DNA from 3 places in the Pectobacterium cacticida genome. Region 2 is predicted to be linked to each of the others. Evidence: predicted binding sites of a transcription regulator. Region 2 holds the regulator's gene; each other region holds the start of a gene.
What was found. Region 2 encodes ArgR, which controls arginine synthesis, uptake and breakdown. Its sites were predicted from a motif close to ANTGAATAAAAATACANT; they were not measured.

Region 1 (7,043 bases), 160 kb from region 2:
CCTGATTGCTCAACCGGATGCCACGTTTTCTGACCGAATCCGGGTTCAAACCAGGCGCCGGTAGACATGATCACCACGCCCGGCGTAACGCCGTCGGTAATCTGTACACCAGCCAGAATACGACCGCGCGCATTTCTGACCTCTACCAGTGAACGATCGGCGATATCCCGCGCGGCAGCATCCTGCGGGTGCATATACAGCGTCTCTTTGCCAGCGGTCTTATTCGCGGCCACCTGCGGCGTGACGCCCAGTTGGCTGTGCAAGCGGTCAGATGGCTGAATGGAAATAAAGTGCAGCGGCCATTGCTCCGCGCTTTTAGCCCCCAGCCATTCAACGGGTGGCCGCCACTCAGGATGCGGCGCAAAATCGTCATAGCCATAGCTGGCAATGGCGGAGCTAAACAGTTCAATTTTACCGCTTGGCGTACTCAAGGCATGCTGCTGCGGATCGCGGCGGAAATCCTCAAAGAACACAAACGGCTTTTCATCCATCGGGATTTCTACATACCCCTGCCGCCAGAAATCCTCAAAAGATGGCCAGCTATCAATGGCATCCCGTTGCCTTGAACGGCATTCGTCATAAAGATGTTCCAACCACTGCCGCTCGCTGCGGTTTTGTGTGAACACATCCTTATAGCCCAGCCGTTCTGCCAGCTCGCTGAAAATATCCACGTCATTACGTGCCTGATGCTGCGGTGTAATTGCCTGATGCATGGCGAAGATAAAGCGATCGCGGGACGATCCGCCAATATCATTACGCTCCAGCGTGGTGGTTACGGGCAGCACAATATCCGCCATCTGCGCCGCTGGGGTCCAAACGATATCTTGCACAATTATCGTATCCGGCTTACGCCAGCCGTCCACTAGCCGGTTCAACTGCTGGTGATGGTGGAACGGATTCCCCCCTGCCCAGTGAATAAGATGAATCTCAGGGTAAGTCTGGATTTTCCCCTGAAAGGTATAAGGCGTTCCTGGATGTAAAAGCATATCGGCAATACGCGCGACGGGGATCGACCGCCCTGCATTGGGAGTAGACGGCGAAGCTGGCGCAGGCGTCGAAATCCGTTCATTACCGACGCCGTTCATCGAACCGTGGCCGAAGGAAAATCCGCCGCCCGGTAAGCCCACTTGTCCCAGCATTGACGACAGTGCAATCATCATCCAGTACGGTTGCTCACCGCGATGGGCACGCTGCACGGAGTAAGAACAGGTGATAAAGCTGCGCACGCCTATCAGTTGCTGCGCCAGACGCCGGATACGATCGGCCGGAATGCCCGTAATCGCACTGGCCCATTCAGGCGTCTTCGCCACACCATCGCCGTACCCCCGTAGATAGTGCTGCAATTGTTCGTAGCCGACGCAGTAGCGTTGCAGGAAATCCTTATCGTCGGCGTCCAAACGCTGAATCTCATAGCCTAGCGCCAGCATCAGAGCGACATCGGTATTCGGCCGAATGGGTATCCACTCGGCATTCACAAATTCAGGACAATCGTCTCGCATCGGGCTGATGTTAATAACGGGAATGCCTTTCTCCACCAGTTTTTCCAAGGCAGGTTTAAGCGTATGGTGCCCGGCACCACCGGAAGCAATCTGCGCATTTTTCAACGCAAGACCGCCAAACGCGAGGAAAATATCACAGTGCTCGGCGACGCTGCGCCATTCTGTCACCTTGCCCGTCAGCGGATGAAATGTACCAATGACGTAAGGCAAGAAGAACTGCGCCGCGCCCCAACTGTAATTGCCTTGTTGATCGACCGCGCCACCGCCGGAGAAATAGAAACGTCGCACCTGAGAACGCGCATGGTGATAACGCCCAGCTGAGGACCAACCGTAGGAACCGGCAAAAATGCCGTCTGCGCCGTAGCGATCGCGGATACGGCGATTCTCCTGAGCAACCAGATCGAGCGCCACGTCCCAGTCCACTTCAACAAAATCTTCCCGCCCACGTAGCGTTCTATCGCTGTTTTCGCGTTTCTGAAGCCAGGAACGCCGCACCGATGGCCGACGGATACGTCGCTCGGAATACACCAACGGCACAATAGAATCGAGCATGGCAGATGGCGCTGGATCGGCGGCAAACGGTTCGCAGCGGATCAGCCGGCCATCTTCAACAACCGCGGTAAACGCGCCCCAGTGCGCAAGATGTGGATAACGTTTAATCGCCATGACAACCTCAAGGAAGAATTAATTTTTTTGATAATTAACTAGCAGCGAGGAGCCAGAGCCGTTCGCCGTACTATTTTGAGCGTTCTTCAACACCCATACGCGGCCGTAATGGTTATAGAATCCCGCCGAATGCCCCGCATCCGGGCCGATCCCCTGATACATATCGAAGTGTTGACCTTTAATCGCTCCACCGACATCCAACGCCACCATCAAACGCATTTCATACTTACCGGTAAACTTGCCTGCGTTATCCAACAGCGGTATCTCCATTAACAGGGCAGTACCAGCCGGGATCAACGAACGGTCAGAGGCGACGGAGGCTTTCGCTACCAGCGGCACAGCGCTAGCCCCCTTGACCGGGGCAGACGGCATTGGCTTGAAAAAGACAAAAGAGGGGTTCTGCTCGAACAGTTCACGCACCTCATACTCGGTGTGCTGAGCCGCCCACTGACGAATGGCCTGCATTGACATCTCTTCACGCGGCACTTCACCACGATCGATCAGCACTTTACCAATACTGCGATAAGGATGACCATTTTTACCCGCGTAGCCAAAGAACGTTAACGGTTGACCATCACCGAAATCAATATAGGCGCTGCCCTGTACTTCCATCATAAAATTGTCGACTAGCGAATTAGTCCAGGCGAGAACCAGGCGCTCATTCAGCGCACCGGCATAAATACTGGCGCGATCGGGCAGACGGCGGCTTTTCTTACTTTTTGGCGGCATGGCGTATAAAGGATAGCGGAACTCGCCCTGGCGGGTATGACGCGCCTGCAATACCGGCGTGTAGTAACCCGTGAATTGCACATTACCAAAATTGTCGACGCCTTCCATCTGCCAGGCGCTCAACCCAAACTGGCTTAGCTTACGCGTATCCGCACCTGCCACCATCCAATTTTCTATCGCCTGAAAAGTTTTATCATTACGAGCATAGAGCGTCGGTGATGCTGACCGGATCTCAGCGACCTGAGTCATAAAGTCCCGTGCGTTGACCGGTTTTCCTTTGGCATTAGGTTCATTGACCAGTTCCAGAGGCTGTTTGAGGTGGCCATCTTTATACTGCTGACCGCGATCGGTTGGCCCAGATTGACATCCGACCAGAATGGCGATGACCGCCGCGATCGGCACATATTTCCCCCACCGTCCCTTCATTTTCGCACTCACCTTTTACATCTAAAAATTCACCGTCGAACGATAACAAACCGCCATTGAGAAAGGAATGGGCCGAGAAATAAATCCAAAACTCAAGCCTGTGTCGTCCTGTTTGTAATGGCACTAACGCCAGGTAGTGCATTGCCCTGGTTCGGTCACAAAATCAGCCATCAGGATGAAGATCAATCACTTGACGGCAAAAAACGCTGCTTTTTTCAGAAATAGGTTGCATCAACGTTCATGGAGAGTATAGTGCGCATCCACGGACGCGGGGTGGAGCAGCCTGGTAGCTCGTCGGGCTCATAACCCGAAGGTCGTCGGTTCAAATCCGGCCCCCGCAACCAATTGATGTGAGTCATCCATCAATAGCAGTGAAGAAGAGACAGTACGGACGCGGGGTGGAGCAGCCTGGTAGCTCGTCGGGCTCATAACCCGAAGGTCGTCGGTTCAAATCCGGCCCCCGCAACCAATTGATGTAAGTCGTTCATCAACAGCAGTGAAGAAGAGACAGTACGGACGCGGGGTGGAGCAGCCTGGTAGCTCGTCGGGCTCATAACCCGAAGGTCGTCGGTTCAAATCCGGCCCCCGCAACCAATTAATACGCCAAAGTAAGCACCTTAATAGGTGCTTTTTTTTTGCGCCATTTCCCCTCGGTACATTTTCTGCCCGCGCTCCGCGTTTGGTTGCGTGCGTCCGCAGATATGCCATCAACCACATAGCCAGCGAAATATCGACTAACGTCCGGTCTGGCTGGCAAAATAGGCTTTAATTCCGGCAAAAATGGATTCGGCAATTTGCTGCTGGAAATGGCTGGTGCGTAGCTTACGCTCTTCTTCCAGATTACTGATAAATGCCGTTTCAACCAGCACTGAAGGGATGTCCGGCGCTTTCAATACCGCAAAGCCTGCCTGATCGACACTGTTTTTATGCAGACGATTCACTTTGCCCAATCGGGTCAGAATCTCTTTACCGAACTTCAAACTATCGCTAATAGTCACGGTCTGTACGAGATCAAACATCGTATGATCCAGATAACGATCGCCGCTCAAGCTCACTCCCCCGATCAAATCCGATTCATTCTGCGTTTCAGCGAGAAACCTGGCGGCAGTACTGGTGGCGCCTTTCTTTGACAACGCAAACACCGACGATCCCCTCGCCGATCGATTGGTAAATGCATCCGCATGAATCGAAATGAACAAATCGGCACGCTGCTTACGCGCTTTCGCTACCCGCACGCGTAGTGGAATAAAGACGTCTTCATTACGCGTCATATACGCTTTCATGTTGGATTCATTATCGATTAGCTTACGCAGACGGCGAGCGATTTGTAGCACGATGTCTTTCTCGCGAGTTTTGTTCTTACCGATTGCGCCGGGATCCTCTCCGCCGTGGCCGGGATCGAGCATAATAATCAGCGGACGATCCCGCCCTACTTTGCCCGCTTTCGGCGCCTCAGCCGGCAGTGAACGCTCCAGTTCGCCTTTGTTATAATCTTCCAATAGCGCCAGCAGCGGATCGTCTTCGTTATCGTAACGTCCAGCAACAGGATACAAATCCAACACTAGCCGATGTTTGAATCCAGCTACCGGCCCCAGCGTAAACACTTTTGTCGTTGTCGGTTGCTTAAGCTCCAACACCAGGCGTACCGTATTCTTATCGAACTGCCCAATGCGCGCTGCCTTAATCAATGGATCGTTATCCGGCTGTAACTGATTGGCGATATTCTTTAACACGCTATTGAGGCGAATATTTTCCATATCGACCACGATGCGCTCAGGGTGACTGAGGCTGAACTGTTTATATTTCAGCGGAAGATTGGATTCCAGCGCGACGCGGGTGTAGGAGGAAGCCGGCCAGACGCGCACGGCAATGACATGAGTGGTGGCAGCCACACCGACACCACTCACGCTTAATAGCCAGGTGGCCACTGCACTTTGTAATAGACGTCTTCGGGTCAGAGGATTCGAATGAGACATGTCACTCCGATCTGATTGCTGTACGTTATCCGGCATTATTCAATAGCTAATGCATTGGATAGGCCATCAAAGGATAAAAAACAAGAAATTGCCGAAAACTTTAACCAATTGGCTTCGTGCTGTCATGCAAAAATCATCAACAAGCCTTATAACAGGCGAACCGAATGAATTTAGCACAGTATCGTGGTTTTCCTGACGATGACTTCCTCTTGCCTTTTATTAAATAAAGAATAAAAATACAGAAATTACGAATAAAAATGCAGAGAGAGGGTTAACAGTGAAGGAACGCAGTACAGAACTGGTTCAGGGCTTCCGCCATTCAGTTCCCTATATCAATGCCCATCGCGGCAAGACATTTGTCATCATGTTAGGTGGCGAAGCCATTGAACATGCAAACTTCTCTAGCATCGTCAATGATATTGGGTTGCTACACAGTTTGGGCATTAAACTGGTCGTCGTCTATGGCGCACGCCCCCAGATCGACGCCAACCTGACTATGCATCACCAAGAACCTCACTATCATAAAAACACTCGCATTACCGACAGCGCCACGCTGGAACTGGTAAAACAAGCCGCAGGCATGTTGCAATTGGACATCACCGCTCGACTATCGATGAGCCTGAACAATACGCCGCTGCAAGGTGCTCACATCAATGTCGTTAGCGGCAATTTTATTATCGCGCAACCGCTTGGCGTCGATGATGGAGTAGATTACTGTCACAGCGGTCGCATTCGTCGCATCGACGAAGAGGCCATTCACCGCCAGTTGAATAGTGGCGCAATCGTCTTGCTTGGCCCGGTAGCGGTCTCAGTCACAGGCGAAAGTTTCAATCTCACCTCAGAAGAGGTCGCAACCCAGCTCGCGATTAAGTTGAAGGCAGAAAAAATGATCGGCTTCTGCTCTTCACAGGGTGTGACTAACGAAGATGGCAACATCATTTCCGAGCTGTTTCCCGATGAAGCGCAAAAGCGGATCGACGCGCTGGAACGTGCGGGTGACTACCACTCTGGTACGGTTAGATTTTTGCGCGGGGCGGTCAAAGCCTGTCGTAGCGGCGTACGCCGTAGCCATCTGATCAGTTATCAGGATGACGGCGCGCTACTACAAGAGCTGTTCTCCCGCGACGGAATCGGTACGCAAATTGTTATGGAAAGTGCTGAACAAGTACGCCGTGCGACGATTAACGATATCGGCGGCATTCTGGAGCTTATTCGTCCGCTAGAAGAACAGGGTATCCTGGTGAGGCGCTCACGTGAGCAGCTAGAAATGGAGATCGACAAATTTACCATCGTGGTACGCGATAACCTCACCATCGCCTGCGCCGCGCTATATCCCTTCCCGGAAGAAAGTATCGGCGAAATGGCTTGCGTCGCGGTTCACCCGGATTACCGCAGCTCGGCACGCGGCGATATGCTGTTGCAACGCATTGCCGCTCAGGCACGCCAGCAAGGCTTGCAAAAGCTCTTTGTGCTAACGACACACAGCATTCATTGGTTCCAGGAGCGCGGTTTTTTACCGGCCGATGTGGAAATGCTACCGAAGAAGAAAAAGGCGCTGTACAACTATCACCGCCGCTCGAAGATTCTGGTGATGGATCTCTGAAGGATGCTTGTTATTGCCGCGTCGGGTGGTCGACGTAACATCGGCCACCCTTTTGCGTCAGTGGGGAGCCGCTTAAGAAGGCTCCATCAGTGCGCTAATTCTCTCTTTCAGGCCGCTATAGCGCTGCGTTGGCGTCTGCACTGC
Region 2 (7,043 bases):
TGCGGCACTGTAAAACGGCGCCGCACATTTGCAAATTAATCAGTCTGGCCAGATGTGCCAGTATCCAGACGAGACAACATCGCTATCGTCCCTTCCCTTAAGATGAAATTAATTAGTCGGGTTCTTTCATCAACGGAAAGCTGATGAAAGATATGCACCCATGAAGATAGTAATGTCGGCTCATTATCGATGCGATAATACTCTGTTGGCGGATTCTCCTTCATAGAAAGAGATTGTCTGACCTCGCTCGGCAAACTACGAATAGAATATTCGACACCTCGTCCTTGAACTCCTTTCCGCCGACGCTTTTCCCAGCCGTCATCACGTGCCCGTTTGTTCAGCCCCTGCGGTGATTTAGGCAATCCACCTACGCCGACCAGCTCACTTGTTGTAAACCATTCTTTGTCCACACTCGTCACTCCTTTGTTTGTTTTGAACAGGCAGTACGTCAACTCGCCCAAAAGTTTCCATATAATAGACCATTATTACCCAAATAACTAACATTTACGCGTTACGATAACACCTAAAGCATAAAGAGATAGTCTCAATCCAATTAATAACAGGTGGCACTGCGTCCGCACGAGGCGGTAAGTCGCAAAAAACAGCATCGGCTTTTGCACCACAAAACGAGCGATCGGCCAGCACGCGTCCAATCGATCAATCAATCTCCGTGGATGAGACGCCATCTTCACTTGACGGCGTAATACCCAACTGGCGTAACGTTGCTGACACGCCAACTCGTAAAATATAAGAAATTAGGTTATCTCTTTCTTTTTCAGATAATTGTTGATAGATCTTCATCCATACAGCTAGAGAGGCTGGCTGTTTCTCAGAATACGGTGAAGGTTCAATTTCGCGTAATAGTGCTGTCTTTACCGTATCCGGCAAGCTGTGAATTGAGTACTCAACGCCCCTTCCCTGGACACCTTTGCGACGGCGTTTCTCCCACCCATCTTCACGAGCGCGCTTATTCAATCCTTGTCTGGATTTAGGAAGGCCACCGACTCCAACCAATTCGTTGGTAGCAAACCACTCTTTTTTCATCGCCTTTCATCCTGATAGTGCCGTCCCTAACAAAAACGTGCTTATTTGGAAATTAATTGGGAATTTTAAGGAAATCTAATGCTATATTATTTCCTATTAATAACGGCATGTTAGTCCAACACGTAACTAATATCCGTTATTTATACCACTAATTTACAGTCGTCTTATAGCAAATAAGGGAAGGATTATGATTTCAAGGAAACAAGACTGGCACCCTGCTGATATCATTGCTGCACTGCGCAAAAAAAACACGACGCTGGCGGCGGTATCGCGAGCGGCCGGATTAAGTTCATCGACGTTAGCTAACGCACTCTCTCGCCCCTGGCCTAAAGGAGAATGGCTGATTGCCGATGCATTGGGAATACATCCATCTGAGATTTGGCCAAGTCGGTACTACGATCCTGAAACCAATAAACTTATCGATAGAAAGAAACTCATTCGCCCCGATTAAAAAAAGGCCGGAGATTCTCTCTCCGGCCTTTTTTTAATATGCATCCAAGGGTGATCATCATCACTTCTTGATAAACGCCTCGCCTAATTCAATATCCTGCCTTAGCGTATCCAGCATGGTGTTAAGCGCGTTTTGCTCAAAAGCACTTAATGAGCCGATTTTTTTACGCTCTATAATCCCGTCTTTTCCTAACAGGACCGGCTGCGCGAAGAAGCGGGCATATTCACCATCACTCTCAACATATGCGCATTCCACTACTTCCTTTTTGCCTTGCAGTGCTCTGACGAGGGAGAGGCCGAAACAGGCTGCGGCATGCCCCATAGATAATGTCGCAGACCCACTCCCTGCTTTGGCTTCAACAACTTCTGTGCCCGCATTCTGAATACGCTTAGTCAGTTCAATAACTTCCTGCTCGCTGAATTCGACACCAGGAACCTGAGACAGTAGCGGCAAAATTGTCACACCAGAATGCCCCCCCACCACGGGCACATTAATCTCCTGCGGCAGTTTACCTTTTAACTCAGCGACGAACGTATTAGAGCGGATAACATCCAGCGTGGTGACGCCGAACAGTTTATTTTTGTCATATACTCCTGCTTTTTTTAGCACTTCGGCAGCGATAGCCACAGTAGTATTCACAGGGTTCGTAATCACGCCAATGCAAGCTTTCGGGCAAACAACAGCAATTTGTTCAACCAAATTACGCACAATGCTGGCATTAACGTTAAATAAATCAGAACGATCCATACCAGGTTTTCGCGCCACCCCGGCAGAAATCAGCACAACATCCGCACCAATAAGCGCGGGTTTAGCATCCTCACCGCTAAAACCTATCGTCTTTACAGCGGTAGGGATATGGCCCAGATCAACAGCGACACCTGGTGTAACAGGAGCAATATCGTACAGAGATAATTCTGAACCAGAAGGAAGCTGGGTTTTGAGGAGGAGTGCGAGTGCCTGACCGATGCCGCCTGCCGCTCCGAGAACTGCAACTTTCATCCTAAACTCCTTATTATCGTAAAATAAAAAATCATTCTAATTCAATAAATTAAAAAAAATACATCATAAGTGTAAGTTAAGTCTACGTACCTTTCTGCTCAGCAAAGAAGCAAGAAATAAAAATTGCTATGTCACTAATAATAAACTAAAAGCACCCTTCCGTTTGAAAGGTAACTAAAGTTAATAGGCCGGCGATCAAAAATGAGAAGCGTGTTCACAAAAAACAATCAATACACGCCATTATATTAATTTGAGCGTGCTAAGCGCGCCGATAAAAACTGATAAATTATCTACATATTTATAGCATTAAGCACGCTTTTCAAATATTCCACGCGGTGGATTAATTTGAAAACATTGATTGACACCGATGTAGCGCAATGCATTGGAATTATACGCAAATTAATTGCATAAAAATGCATAAAAATGCATAATAACCAATATCTCTACAACAACTTATCCGGTGCAGAATGCGAAACTCGACAAAGCAGGAAGATCTCGTTAAATCGTTCAAAGCGCTGTTAAAGGAAGAGAAGTTCAGTTCCCAAAGTGAAATTGTTCAGGCATTGCAAGACGAAGGGTTTGAAAACATTAACCAGTCTAAAGTATCACGCATGCTAACAAAATTTGGCGCGGTACGCACACGTAATGCGAAGATGGAAATGGTATATTGTCTTCCCGCCGAACTGGGTGTTCCTACGACATCTAGCCCATTGAAAAACCTGGTATTAGACGTAGATTATAACGATGCAGTCGTCGTCATCCATACCAGCCCAGGCGCTGCGCAACTCATTGCCCGCCTACTAGACTCCCTGGGAAAATCTGAAGGGATCTTAGGTACCATCGCCGGTGATGACACGATCTTTACCACCCCAGCAAGAAATTTCAGTGTCAAACAACTCTACGAAGCCATTTTGATACTCTTCGAGCAAGAGTTATAACTGTTAGCGTAACGCTCGCTACAGTCTATAGCTCGCCCATTTCCGCTACGTGTAGATTAGCAACACGTAGCAACCATCGCGCTTGACACTTATACCGCAGACAGCTCCGCCAGCGGCCAACGTGGCCTGACTGATACACTCAGCGTCTCACTCGTACCATGACGCAAACGTACGCTACCTGCATAGGCAATCATCGCGCCATTATCCGTGCAAAATGAAGGCCGCGCATAAAATACTTCACCACCGCGTTTTGCCATCACTTCACCTAGGCGCTGGCGCAGCGTCCGGTTTGCACTCACACCACCGGCCATAACAAGTCGTTTAAATCCGGTATCATCCAATGCGCGACGACACTTGATCGCCAAGGTATCCACAACAGCATCTTCAAATGCACGCGCAATATCGGCACGAGTTTGATCGTCATCTCCGTGGTTGCGAATGGTATTGGCGGCAAACGTTTTAAGGCCGGAAAAGCTAAAATCCAATCCTGGGCGATCGGTCATTGGACGCGGAAACGTAAAACGATGGGGATCGCCAGATTGTGCCATTTTTGACAACATTGGCCCACCGGGATAATCCAACCCCAATAGCTTCGCTGTTTTATCAAACGCTTCACCCGCCGCGTCATCAATCGATTCGCCAAGAAGACGGTATTTTCCAATGCCCGTCACGCTGATGAGTTGTGTATGACCACCAGAAACCAACAGTGCCACAAAAGGAAACTCGGGCGGATTATCTTCCAGCATTGGCGCCAGCAAATGCCCTTCCATGTGGTGTACTGGGATTGCTGGCACCCCCCAAGCGAACGCCAGAGAGCGGCCAACAGTCGCCCCCACCAATAGCGCGCCTACCAACCCCGGGCCTACAGTATAAGCCACACCATCAATATCGCTGGCCGCCAAACCAGCTTCACTGAGTGCAGCCTGAATGAGTGGCACCGTTTTGCGTACATGATCGCGTGAGGCGAGCTCAGGCACTACACCGCCATAATCAGCATGTAATTTGATCTGACTGTATAATTGATTAGCAAGCAAACCGGTTTCTGTGTCATAGATGGCCACGCCAGTTTCATCACAGGATGTTTCGATACCTAATACACGCATTGCTATTCCTACTTTAATGACTACGCAAACACATATTCATTTAATGTCGCTTGCTTCAGGCTGGAGATAGTCTACCATAATCGCCTTGTTTTCTGCGCTGACCACCATTGGGCGTTTTATGATCGCTACGACACTTTACAAAGGTGTCGGGTTTGCAGTAGAATTCCGCACCATTTTGAAAAGGCTGGCACAAGGCCAGCGGCAAACCGAATTTATTTAAGGTGAGAGGCACATGCCGGTAATTAAAGTACGTGAAAACGAGCCGTTCGACGTTGCTCTGCGTCGCTTCAAGCGTTCCTGTGAAAAGGCGGGTGTTTTAGCTGAAGTTCGTCGTCGTGAATTTTATGAAAAACCTACGACCGAACGCAAACGTGCTAAAGCTTCTGCAGTGAAACGTCACGCAAAGAAATTGGCTCGAGAAAACGCACGCCGCACTCGTCTGTATTAATTTTTGGAGGAATCGCCTCCAACGCGTGATTAATCCGCAGACTTAGCAGTTGCATACGAAGGCCGTGCTTTCCGAAAGGAAGCGCGGCTTGTTGTCGTTTATAAGTTATATCCGATGTAATTTTTTACAAAACGATATACATCAGGGGCTTATGGCTGGAAGAATCCCACGTGTATTTATTAATGACCTGCTTGCTCGCACCGACATCGTCGATCTTATCGACGCGCGCGTCAAACTAAAAAAGCAGGGCAAAAACCATCATGCGTGTTGTCCTTTCCATCATGAAAAAACCCCTTCTTTCACCGTAAACAGTGATAAACAGTTCTATCATTGCTTTGGCTGCGGCGCACACGGCAACGCTATTGATTTTTTAATGAATTACGATCGCCTTGAATTCGTTGAAGCCATTGAAGAACTGGCTACCCAATACGGCCTTGAGGTGCCTTATGAAACGGGTACTGGCACAACCCAATTAGCACGGCACCAACGACAAAGTCTTTACGAATTGATGGGACGCATTAACGAGTTCTATCGACAAGCGTTGAATGAATCAGCGGGAGTACCCGCGTTACAGTATCTGCAACGGCGTGGTTTAAGCGCAGAAGTAATTAACCATTTTGCGATTGGCTTTGCCCCTCCCGGTTGGGATAACGTTTTAAAACGTTTTGGCAGTAGTCGCGATGATCGCAGCTCATTGAACGATGCCGGTATGCTGGTGACTAACGATCAAGGCCGAATGTATGACCGTTTCCGCGAGCGGGTGATGTTTCCCATTCGTGACAAACGAGGCAGAGTCATCGCCTTTGGGGGGCGGGTATTGGGTGACGGCACACCCAAATACCTTAATTCGCCTGAAACGGAGATTTTTCATAAAGGTCGCCAACTTTACGGGCTATATGAAGCGCAGCAAAATCACGTTCAGCTAAAGCGACTGCTCGTTGTCGAGGGCTATATGGATGTGGTCGCGCTGGCGCAGTTTGGCATTGATTATGCGGTAGCGTCGTTGGGTACCTCAACAACAGCCGAACATATCCAGTTACTCTTTCGTGCCACAGATCAGGTGGTTTGTTGTTACGACGGGGACCGCGCCGGACGCGAAGCGGCATGGCGCGCATTGGAAACTGCGCTACCTTATCTGAATGATGGTCGCCAGTTACGTTTTATGTTCCTGCCAGACGGTGAAGATCCAGACACCTTGGTACGTAAAGAAGGCAAGCTTGCTTTTGAGCAGCGCATGGAGCAGGCCCATCCGTTGTCACAATTTTTGTTTGAAACCTTGCAACAGCAGGTGGACATGAGTTCGCCCGATGGTCGAACCAAACTCAGTTCGTTAGCTTTGCCGTTGATAGGCCAGGTACCGGGAGAAACGCTTCGACTGTATCTGCGTCAGCAACTCGGTAATAAATTGGGAATTTTAGACGATAGTCAGTTGGAAAAATTGCTGCCAAAAGTGTCAGAACCAGCGCAATCCTACCAACCGCCACAGCTAAAAGTTACAACTATGCGTATACTCATAGGACTTTTAGTACAAAACCCGAGGCTAGCCGCAGAGGTTCCCGACCTGGCACTGGAAGGGATTGAAGAAGACAAAGTCGCCGGTTTAACGTTATTTCAGGATCTAGTAAAAACCTGTAATGCCAGCCCAGGGATGAATATGGGGTTGCTGCTGGAAAAATACCGTGACAGCAAATACCACAAGCAGCTTGAAACGATGGCCTCATGGGACCATATGATCATTGAAGAAGAGCTCGACGAGAAGTTCAGAATCAGCTTGGCAGAGCTCTACGATCAACTATTGAGACAGCGACAAGAAACATTGATAGCCCGTGATAGAACGCACGGGTTAAACGCCAAAGAAAAAAAAGAGCTTTGGTCGTTGCAACTGGCATTGGCCAGAAGACACTGATTAAAGAGGCTTAATTGCCGATCAATAGCAGGGTTGCCCCTGCAAAGAGCCGCTACAGGGGGCAGCGGCGATAAGAAAAATCCCCCTAATGCTATTGTTAGCGAACTACGCTGACCGACACCAACCCAAATACTCTGAAGTGTGGATACCGTCT
Region 3 (7,043 bases), 130 kb from region 2:
GCGCGCGGTAAGTTGAAAATAGCGGTGTGTTTGCCCTTTACGTGTGCAGAGGAAGGGCGACGTGCACTGGATCGAGGAAGAAAGGGGATAAAAAACCACAAGACGCTGCCACGATGGTGCGTCTTGTGAGGTCGGCGTCAATAACGAACGTTAGCGACGAACGGCGATCGCTTCAATTTCGATTTTTACGTCTTTGGGCAGACGAGCGACTTCGACGCAGGAACGTGCCGGGAATGGCGCCTGATGTTCATTGAAGAAGGCTTCGTAAGTCGAGTTTACGACGGCGAAATCGTGCAGGTCTTTCACAAACACGGTGGTTTTCACGATATCGGACACTTTCAATCCCGCGGCCTCAACAATCGCCTGGACGTTTTCCAGCGACTGGCGCGTTTGGGCGGTGATGTCATCGGCCACCAGCCCGCTTTTAGGATTTACCGGAATCTGACCAGAAGTGATAATCATGTTGCCAAGGTCGACACCCTGGACATAGGGGCCAATCGCGGCGGGGGCGTGTTCGGTGCTGATGGTGCGTGACATGGTATCTCCTTGATAAGACGTAAAAACGTTATTGGGACGTAAAAAGGAATGGGGACGTCGCCATTATTCAAAAAAGCCCCGCTCCAGGCAATGCTCATCGCGGGGATAACGCAGAAAATTAACGATCTTGCAGCACCGCCTGACGCTCAAATTCTTTCTCGCAGTACTTACATTTCAGATGCACCTCGCCGTTGCGCTGCTTAACGCTAAATGAGGATGAAACAGGTTCACTGCGGCTGATGCAATTGCTGTTCGGGCAGGTGAGTACGCCGGTGATGTGGTCTGGCAGCGTCGGCACCAGTTTGCGTACTACATCATATTCATCAATCTGATTGACGGTTGCCTGCGGCGCGTAAATCGCCAACTGGTTCGCCTGTTGCTCGGTCAGGAATATATTCTCAATTTTGATCAGATCCTTACGCCCCAGGTGGTTGGACGGCAAGTTCAGACCGATGGTGATACGCTGGTCGGTTGCGGTTAGCTTAAATAACGTCAGCAGTTTAAAACCTACGTGTGCGGGGATATGGTCGATCACTGTGCCACGTTTGATCGCTTCAACCTGTAATTTATTGTCATGTGTCATGATAGTTTCTTCCTCTTACAGAACCAATTCGCGATTCAACACCAGCGCCAGCAGCGCCTGACGGGCGTATATCCCGTTGCCCGCCTGTTGAAAGTAGTAGGCGTAAGGCGTGGCATCCACATCAATGGTGATCTCATCGACGCGCGGTAACGGGTGCAGCACTTTCAGGTTCGCGCGGGCGTTGAGCAGGTCGGCGGCGCGCAGGATAAATTGGGATTTGATATTGATGTATTCCGACGGATCCAAACGCTCTTTCTGTACGCGTGTCATGTACAGAATATCCAGTTCGCCGACCACTTCATCGATGCTATTGTGCAGGCTGTAAGCAATATTTTTCTCTTTTAACATGCTCAAAATATAGTCCGGCATTGCCAACGCGTCTGGGGCGATAAAGTAGAAGCGGTTGCCGTCGAATTTTGCCAGCGCCTGCGTGAGCGAATGCACGGTACGACCATATTTCAGATCGCCAACCATCGCGATGTTGATGTTATTTAGTCGACCCTGTGTTTCCTGAATGGTAAACAAATCGAGCAGCGTTTGCGTCGGGTGCTGATTCGCGCCGTCGCCGGCATTCAACACCGGGACGCCGCCGGAAAACTCGGTCGCCAGACGTGACGCGCCTTCCTGCGGGTGGCGCATAACGATGGCATCGACATATTGGCTGATGACGGAGAGTGTATCGGCCAGCGTTTCGCCCTTTTTCCCTAACGAGGTATTGTTACTGTCGGCGAAACCCACGACGGAGGCGCCGAGACGATGCATCGCCGTTTCAAAGGATAAACGTGTCCGAGTGGAGGCTTCGAAAAAGCAACTGGCTATCACCTTATGTTTTAACAGCTCAGGCTGGGGCTTGGCCTTCAGGCTAGCGGCGACACGCAACGCTAATTCCAACTCTTCCCGGCTGAGATCGTTAATCGAAATAATATGTTTTTGATAGAGCGGGTTGGCCATGTTGTCTTTCTCCTAACGCGTAAACAGGAAATGCCGTGTTGGGTTGCCCAGATTGTGGGCAAAAAAAAGCCCCTCAATGAGGGGCTTTCTTCGTTGATTAATAACGCAACGGAAAGGAGAATGCAGGCTGACTGCCGGATGGCAGTTGCGGTTGAGAACCAACGACATCAGCAGCGTATTCTTCGGTGTAACGGTGCATAACTCCTCCCGGCAAATTGTCGGGAATTATACGCGCTGATTAGGCTATTTCAAGCGCAATACCTGATTTTTTATGCATCGCAATCGGTTGCGAGCAGGTTATCGCCAGCATTTCCTGCGGGAAGGCGATGGTCGAAGACAAGCCGTGAGGGAACGCGCATATTTTCGTATTAACGTACTGGCAGGTGTCTTCGTTGGAGAGTATAAATATTGTGAAACAGGGTTTCATTTTACTATTGATGAGGTTTTTATGATTACTGGCAATGTCCACCATCTTGAATTGGTTCCTTATTTACCGGCCAAACTGCGTGAAGCGATTGAGTATGTGAAGCAACACATCACGGCGGAGACACCGCTGGGCAAGCATGACATTGAAGGCAATAGCGTCTTTGTGCTGGTCTCTAACGATAGCACTGACCTGTTGGAGAAGCGCCGCGCCGAATATCACGCGAAATATCTGGATATTCAGATTGTATTGTCCGGCGTCGAAGGTATGACGTTCAGTAATCTTCCTGCGGGTAAGCCGGACACCGATTGGCTGGCGGATAAAGACATCGCTTTCTTGCCTGCTGGCGAACAGGAAAAACAGTTTGTGCTGCAGGAAGGCGATTTTGTGGTGTTTTTCCCCGGCGAAGTCCATAAACCGTTGTGCGCCGTTGGCGAACCAGCCCATGTACGTAAAGCCGTGGTAAAAATCGACGCGTCGTTGGTGGCGTAAACCGCGAGAACCATTGCCCTCCCTGTGCTGAGGAGGGCGCCTCTCTTAATTCTGAGCCAGTGTCGCAACCATGACGGCTTTGATGGTGTGCATGCGGTTTTCCGCCTGATCGAACACGATGCTGTGTTCGGATTCGAAGACGTCATCCGTGACTTCCATTCCGCCGTGTAGGCCGTATTGTTCCGCCATTTGTTGACCCACGGTGGTCTGGTCATCATGGAATGCGGGCAGGCAATGCAGAAATTTTACCTGTGGATTCCCGGTTGCGGCGAGCATCGCCCTGTTGACCTGATACGGTTTCAGCAGCGCGATGCGTTCTTTCCACGTTTCCTTTGGCTCCCCCATGGAAACCCAGACATCCGTATAAATGAAATCAGCGCCCGCCACGCCAGCGGCGATATCTTCTGTCAGCGTAATGTTGCCGCCGGTTTGTTGCGCAGCGGCCTGGCACTCCGCCACCAGACTCGCATCCGGCCAGCAGGCTTTTGGCGCAACAAGACGTAAATCCAGCCCGGTCAATGCCGCCGCCTCCAGCATCGTATTGCCCATATTGTTGCGCGCATCGCCGACGTAGACGAGCGTCATTTCCGACAGCGTTTTACCCGGCAAATGTTCTTGCATCGTCAGCAAATCCGCCAGCAACTGCGTAGGGTGAAATTCATTTGTCAGCCCGTTCCAGACTGGCACGCCGGCGTATTGCGCCAGCGTTTCGACAATATGCTGTCCGTGACCGCGATATTGTATACCGTCGTACATTCTGCCCAGTACCCGCGCCGTATCCTTGAGCGATTCTTTATGGCCGATTTGGCTACCGCTGGGGCCGAGATAGGTGACTTGTGCGCCCTGATCGTATGCAGCAACTTCGAAAGAGCAGCGAGTACGAGTCGAATCTTTTTCGAAGATGAGTGCGATATTTTTACCTTGCAGGCGGCGGATTTCCGTCCCCTTTTTTTTATCGGCCTTTAATTGTGCTGATAGGGCTAAAAGATGGGCGAGCTCTTTGGGTGTGAAATCCATTAATCTTAAAAAATGGCGTTTGTAGAACGATTGCATAATAGTTGTCTCCGTGTGGTTTAATTCCACTGGCTGAATTTTAATTCACTTTATATGTGTAATTATTCAAATTCAAGAGGTGGTAGTAAACTTTGTGGTGGAGCAGTCCGCAGGGCTGTGGGACAATAAGCCTTATTGCATCGATTAATGAGGACTGAGGCATGGCAAACCGCCTATTACTGGAAGAGCAACGGGAAGAAACACGCCTAATCATTGAAGAATTGCTGGATGATGGCAGCGATCCTGACGCGCTCTATACCATTGAACACCACTTCTCGGCGGAGAAGTTTGACGTGTTAGAAAAAGTCGCTGTAGAAGCCTTCAAGCTGGGTTATGAAGTTACGGATGCGGAAGAGCTGGAAGTAGAAGATGGCGTATTGCTGATGTGCTGTGATGCCGTTAGTGAGGTGGCGCTTAATGCGGATCTGATTGACTCGCAGGTAGAGCAACTGATGGCATTGGCGGAGCGCTATGGTGTGAATTACGACGGTTGGGGGACGTATTTTGAAGACCCGAATGGTGACGATGACGATGATGATGAAGAGGGTGACAACGATTTTTATGACGAAGACGACGACGGGAAACGCCACTAGTTATTAACCGGCAAGCTGCCCGTGCATGAGCCGTACGTGGCTCAGCTCCGCACCTCTCCTCGACTGGCCGCCGCAGCGTGTCCTGCGGCGTTGCGCCATTTCCGCTTACAGTATCTTCAGCATGGTCACTTCACAATCGGTATGACCCGTGTTACCCATCGAATAAGGAATAGGTTCGAAGCCAAGCGATTCATACAATCGAATTGCGCTGGTCAGATGGGCGGTTGTCTCCAGATAGCAGCGACGAAAAGCGTGTTGACGTGCAAAATCAAGCGCCTTTATCGCTAATTGCCGCGCCAATCCTTTGCCGCGCACGACGGGCAAGCAATACATTTTTTGTAATTCGCACACATCTTCCTCGCCCTCGACCAGTGGCGCAATGCCGCCTCCGCCAACGACGCGGCCTTGGTATTCAATTACCCAATAGGCGCTTCTGGGTTGGTTATAGAGGGAAAACAGCGCATCCAGATTAGGATCGGAAACGGTGTAGCCCTTGTCGGCCGTCAAACCAAATTCAGCCGAAACCTGGCGGATGACCTGAGCGATAGCGGCATCGTCTTGCGCGGTAATGGGGCGAACCCGATGCTGAAGTTGGACTGAGGTCGCAGTTATCATAATACGTACTCTTGCTGTTACGGTTTATGGGGATACGTGATTGTAATACCATTGCGGATGGATGCGAATGATTGAATGGTTCGGTGGCTTGTCGTCAAGAGAAAGACAGACCCTGACAGCGCGTCAGGGTCTGAAAGATGCGTTACAGCGCGGCGATGACTGCTTGCTGCTCCAGCAATTTGGCTTTCGCCACGGCGTAGCCGTCTCGTTTCTCACGCTCTTTAGCCACGACGGCTTCTGGCGCACGTGCTACAAAGCCTTCGTTGGCTAGCTTGCTGTCGATGCGACCAATTTCAGCTTCGATTTTCGCTACCTCTTTTGCCAGACGTTCCAATTCTGCTGCTTTGTCGATCAGGCCAGCCATTGGAATGAGCAGCTCGGCGCCGTCGATGAGTTTCGTGACGGAAACTGGGCCTTTATCGCCCGCAGGCAGCAGCGTAATACTTTCCAGGCGCGCCAGCGTTTGGATAAAGCCGCGATTCTCTTCCACGCGGCGCTGGGCGTCAGCCGTGGCATCACGTAGTAACACGTCCAGCGGTTTGCCCGGCGCGATGTTCATTTCCGCACGAATGTTACGCACGGCGATAATCGCCTGCTTGATCCACTCCAGATCGTCCAACGCCAGCGTATCTTCCTGCGCGGCATCGAACTCAGGAAACGGCTGCAACATGATGGTGTCGGCGCTAATGCCTTTCAACGCTTTAACACGTAGCCAGATGGTTTCTGTAATGAACGGAATAATCGGATGCGCCAGACGCAGCAGCGCTTCCAGTACGGTAACTAACGTATGGCGCGTCCCGCGCAGTTCCGCTTCTGAACCCCCGTTCATGACAGGTTTCGTCAGTTCAAGATACCAGTCGCAGAACTGGTTCCAGGTAAATTCATAGAGAATGTTGGCTGCAATATCAAAGCGATAACCGTCCAGCGCATCACGGTAGGCCTTCACCGTACGGTTGAATTCCGCCAGAATCCAGCGGTCAGCCAGCGACAGCACTTTCTCACCAGCGCCAAAACCACAGTCCTGATCTTCGGTGTTCATCAGCACAAAACGGCTGGCGTTCCACAGCTTATTACAGAAGTTACGATAACCTTCCAGGCGTTTCATATCCCAGTTGATATCGCGCCCCGTCGAGGCTAACGCCGCCAGCGTGAAGCGCAGCGCGTCTGTCCCGTGTGCTTCAATGCCATTCGGGAACTGCTTCTCTGTGCGTTTGCGGATTTTTTCTGCCAATTGCGGCTGCATCATGTTGCCGGTACGTTTCTCCAGCAGCGCTTCCAGCGAAATACCATCGACCATATCCAGCGGGTCGATGACGTTCCCTTTGGATTTGGACATTTTCTGACCTTCCTCATCACGGATCAGGCCAGTCATGTAGACGGTATGGAAGGGCACCTGTGGTTTGCCGTCTTCGTCTTTGATGAAGTGCATGGTCAGCATGATCATGCGGGCAATCCAGAAGAAGATGATGTCGAAGCCGCTAACCATCACGCTGCTGGGATGGAAGGCTTTCAACTCTGGGGTTTGCTCCGGCCAGCCTAAGGTCGAAAACGTCCATAGCCCGGATGAGAACCAGGTATCCAGTACGTCTTCGTCCTGATTCAGGACGACATCGGCGGCAAGATTGTTTTCACGACGCACTTCCGCTTCGTTGCGGCCTACATAAACGTTGCCGTTGGCATCGTACCACGCGGGGATACGGTGACCCCACCACAGTTGGCGGGAGATACACCAGTCCTGGATGTCGCGCATCCAACTGAAATACATGTTTTCATACTGTTTTGGTACGAACTGAAT

Region 1: argA (amino-acid N-acetyltransferase) is a predicted target of ArgR. The motif match lies at 5,522-5,539, and genes of this name have one in related genera.
Region 3: argF (ornithine carbamoyltransferase) is a predicted target of ArgR. The motif match lies at 4,073-4,090, and genes of this name have one in related genera.

Annotation. Positions count from the first base shown of each region.
Region 1 covers NZ_CP133656.1:846,584-853,626, reverse strand. Annotated here, with positions in the region: gene RFN81_RS04025 (molybdopterin-dependent oxidoreductase) at 1-2,165, opposite strand, end outside; gene mltA (murein transglycosylase A) at 2,184-3,320, opposite strand; tRNA gene RFN81_RS04015 (tRNA-Met) at 3,588-3,664, shown strand; tRNA gene RFN81_RS04010 (tRNA-Met) at 3,713-3,789, shown strand; tRNA gene RFN81_RS04005 (tRNA-Met) at 3,838-3,914, shown strand; gene amiC (N-acetylmuramoyl-L-alanine amidase AmiC) at 4,055-5,296, opposite strand; gene argA (amino-acid N-acetyltransferase) at 5,574-6,899, shown strand; gene recD (exodeoxyribonuclease V subunit alpha) at 6,972-7,043, opposite strand, start outside.
Region 2 covers NZ_CP133656.1:682,500-689,542, reverse strand. Annotated here, with positions in the region: gene RFN81_RS03250 (DNA-binding protein) at 36-410, opposite strand; gene RFN81_RS03245 (DNA-binding protein) at 658-1,044, opposite strand; gene RFN81_RS03240 (helix-turn-helix domain-containing protein) at 1,232-1,495, shown strand; gene mdh (malate dehydrogenase) at 1,556-2,494, opposite strand; gene argR (transcriptional regulator ArgR) at 2,962-3,432, shown strand; gene tsaD (tRNA (adenosine(37)-N6)-threonylcarbamoyltransferase complex transferase subunit TsaD) at 3,522-4,535, opposite strand; gene rpsU (30S ribosomal protein S21) at 4,768-4,983, shown strand; gene dnaG (DNA primase) at 5,135-6,889, shown strand.
Region 3 covers NZ_CP133656.1:553,647-560,689, forward strand. Annotated here, with positions in the region: gene ridA (2-iminobutanoate/2-iminopropanoate deaminase) at 151-537, opposite strand; gene pyrI (aspartate carbamoyltransferase regulatory subunit) at 656-1,120, opposite strand; gene pyrB (aspartate carbamoyltransferase) at 1,136-2,071, opposite strand; gene RFN81_RS02600 (YhcH/YjgK/YiaL family protein) at 2,520-2,987, shown strand; gene argF (ornithine carbamoyltransferase) at 3,033-4,040, opposite strand; gene rraB (ribonuclease E inhibitor RraB) at 4,202-4,633, shown strand; gene RFN81_RS02615 (GNAT family N-acetyltransferase) at 4,739-5,248, opposite strand; gene RFN81_RS02620 (valine--tRNA ligase) at 5,391-7,043, opposite strand, start outside.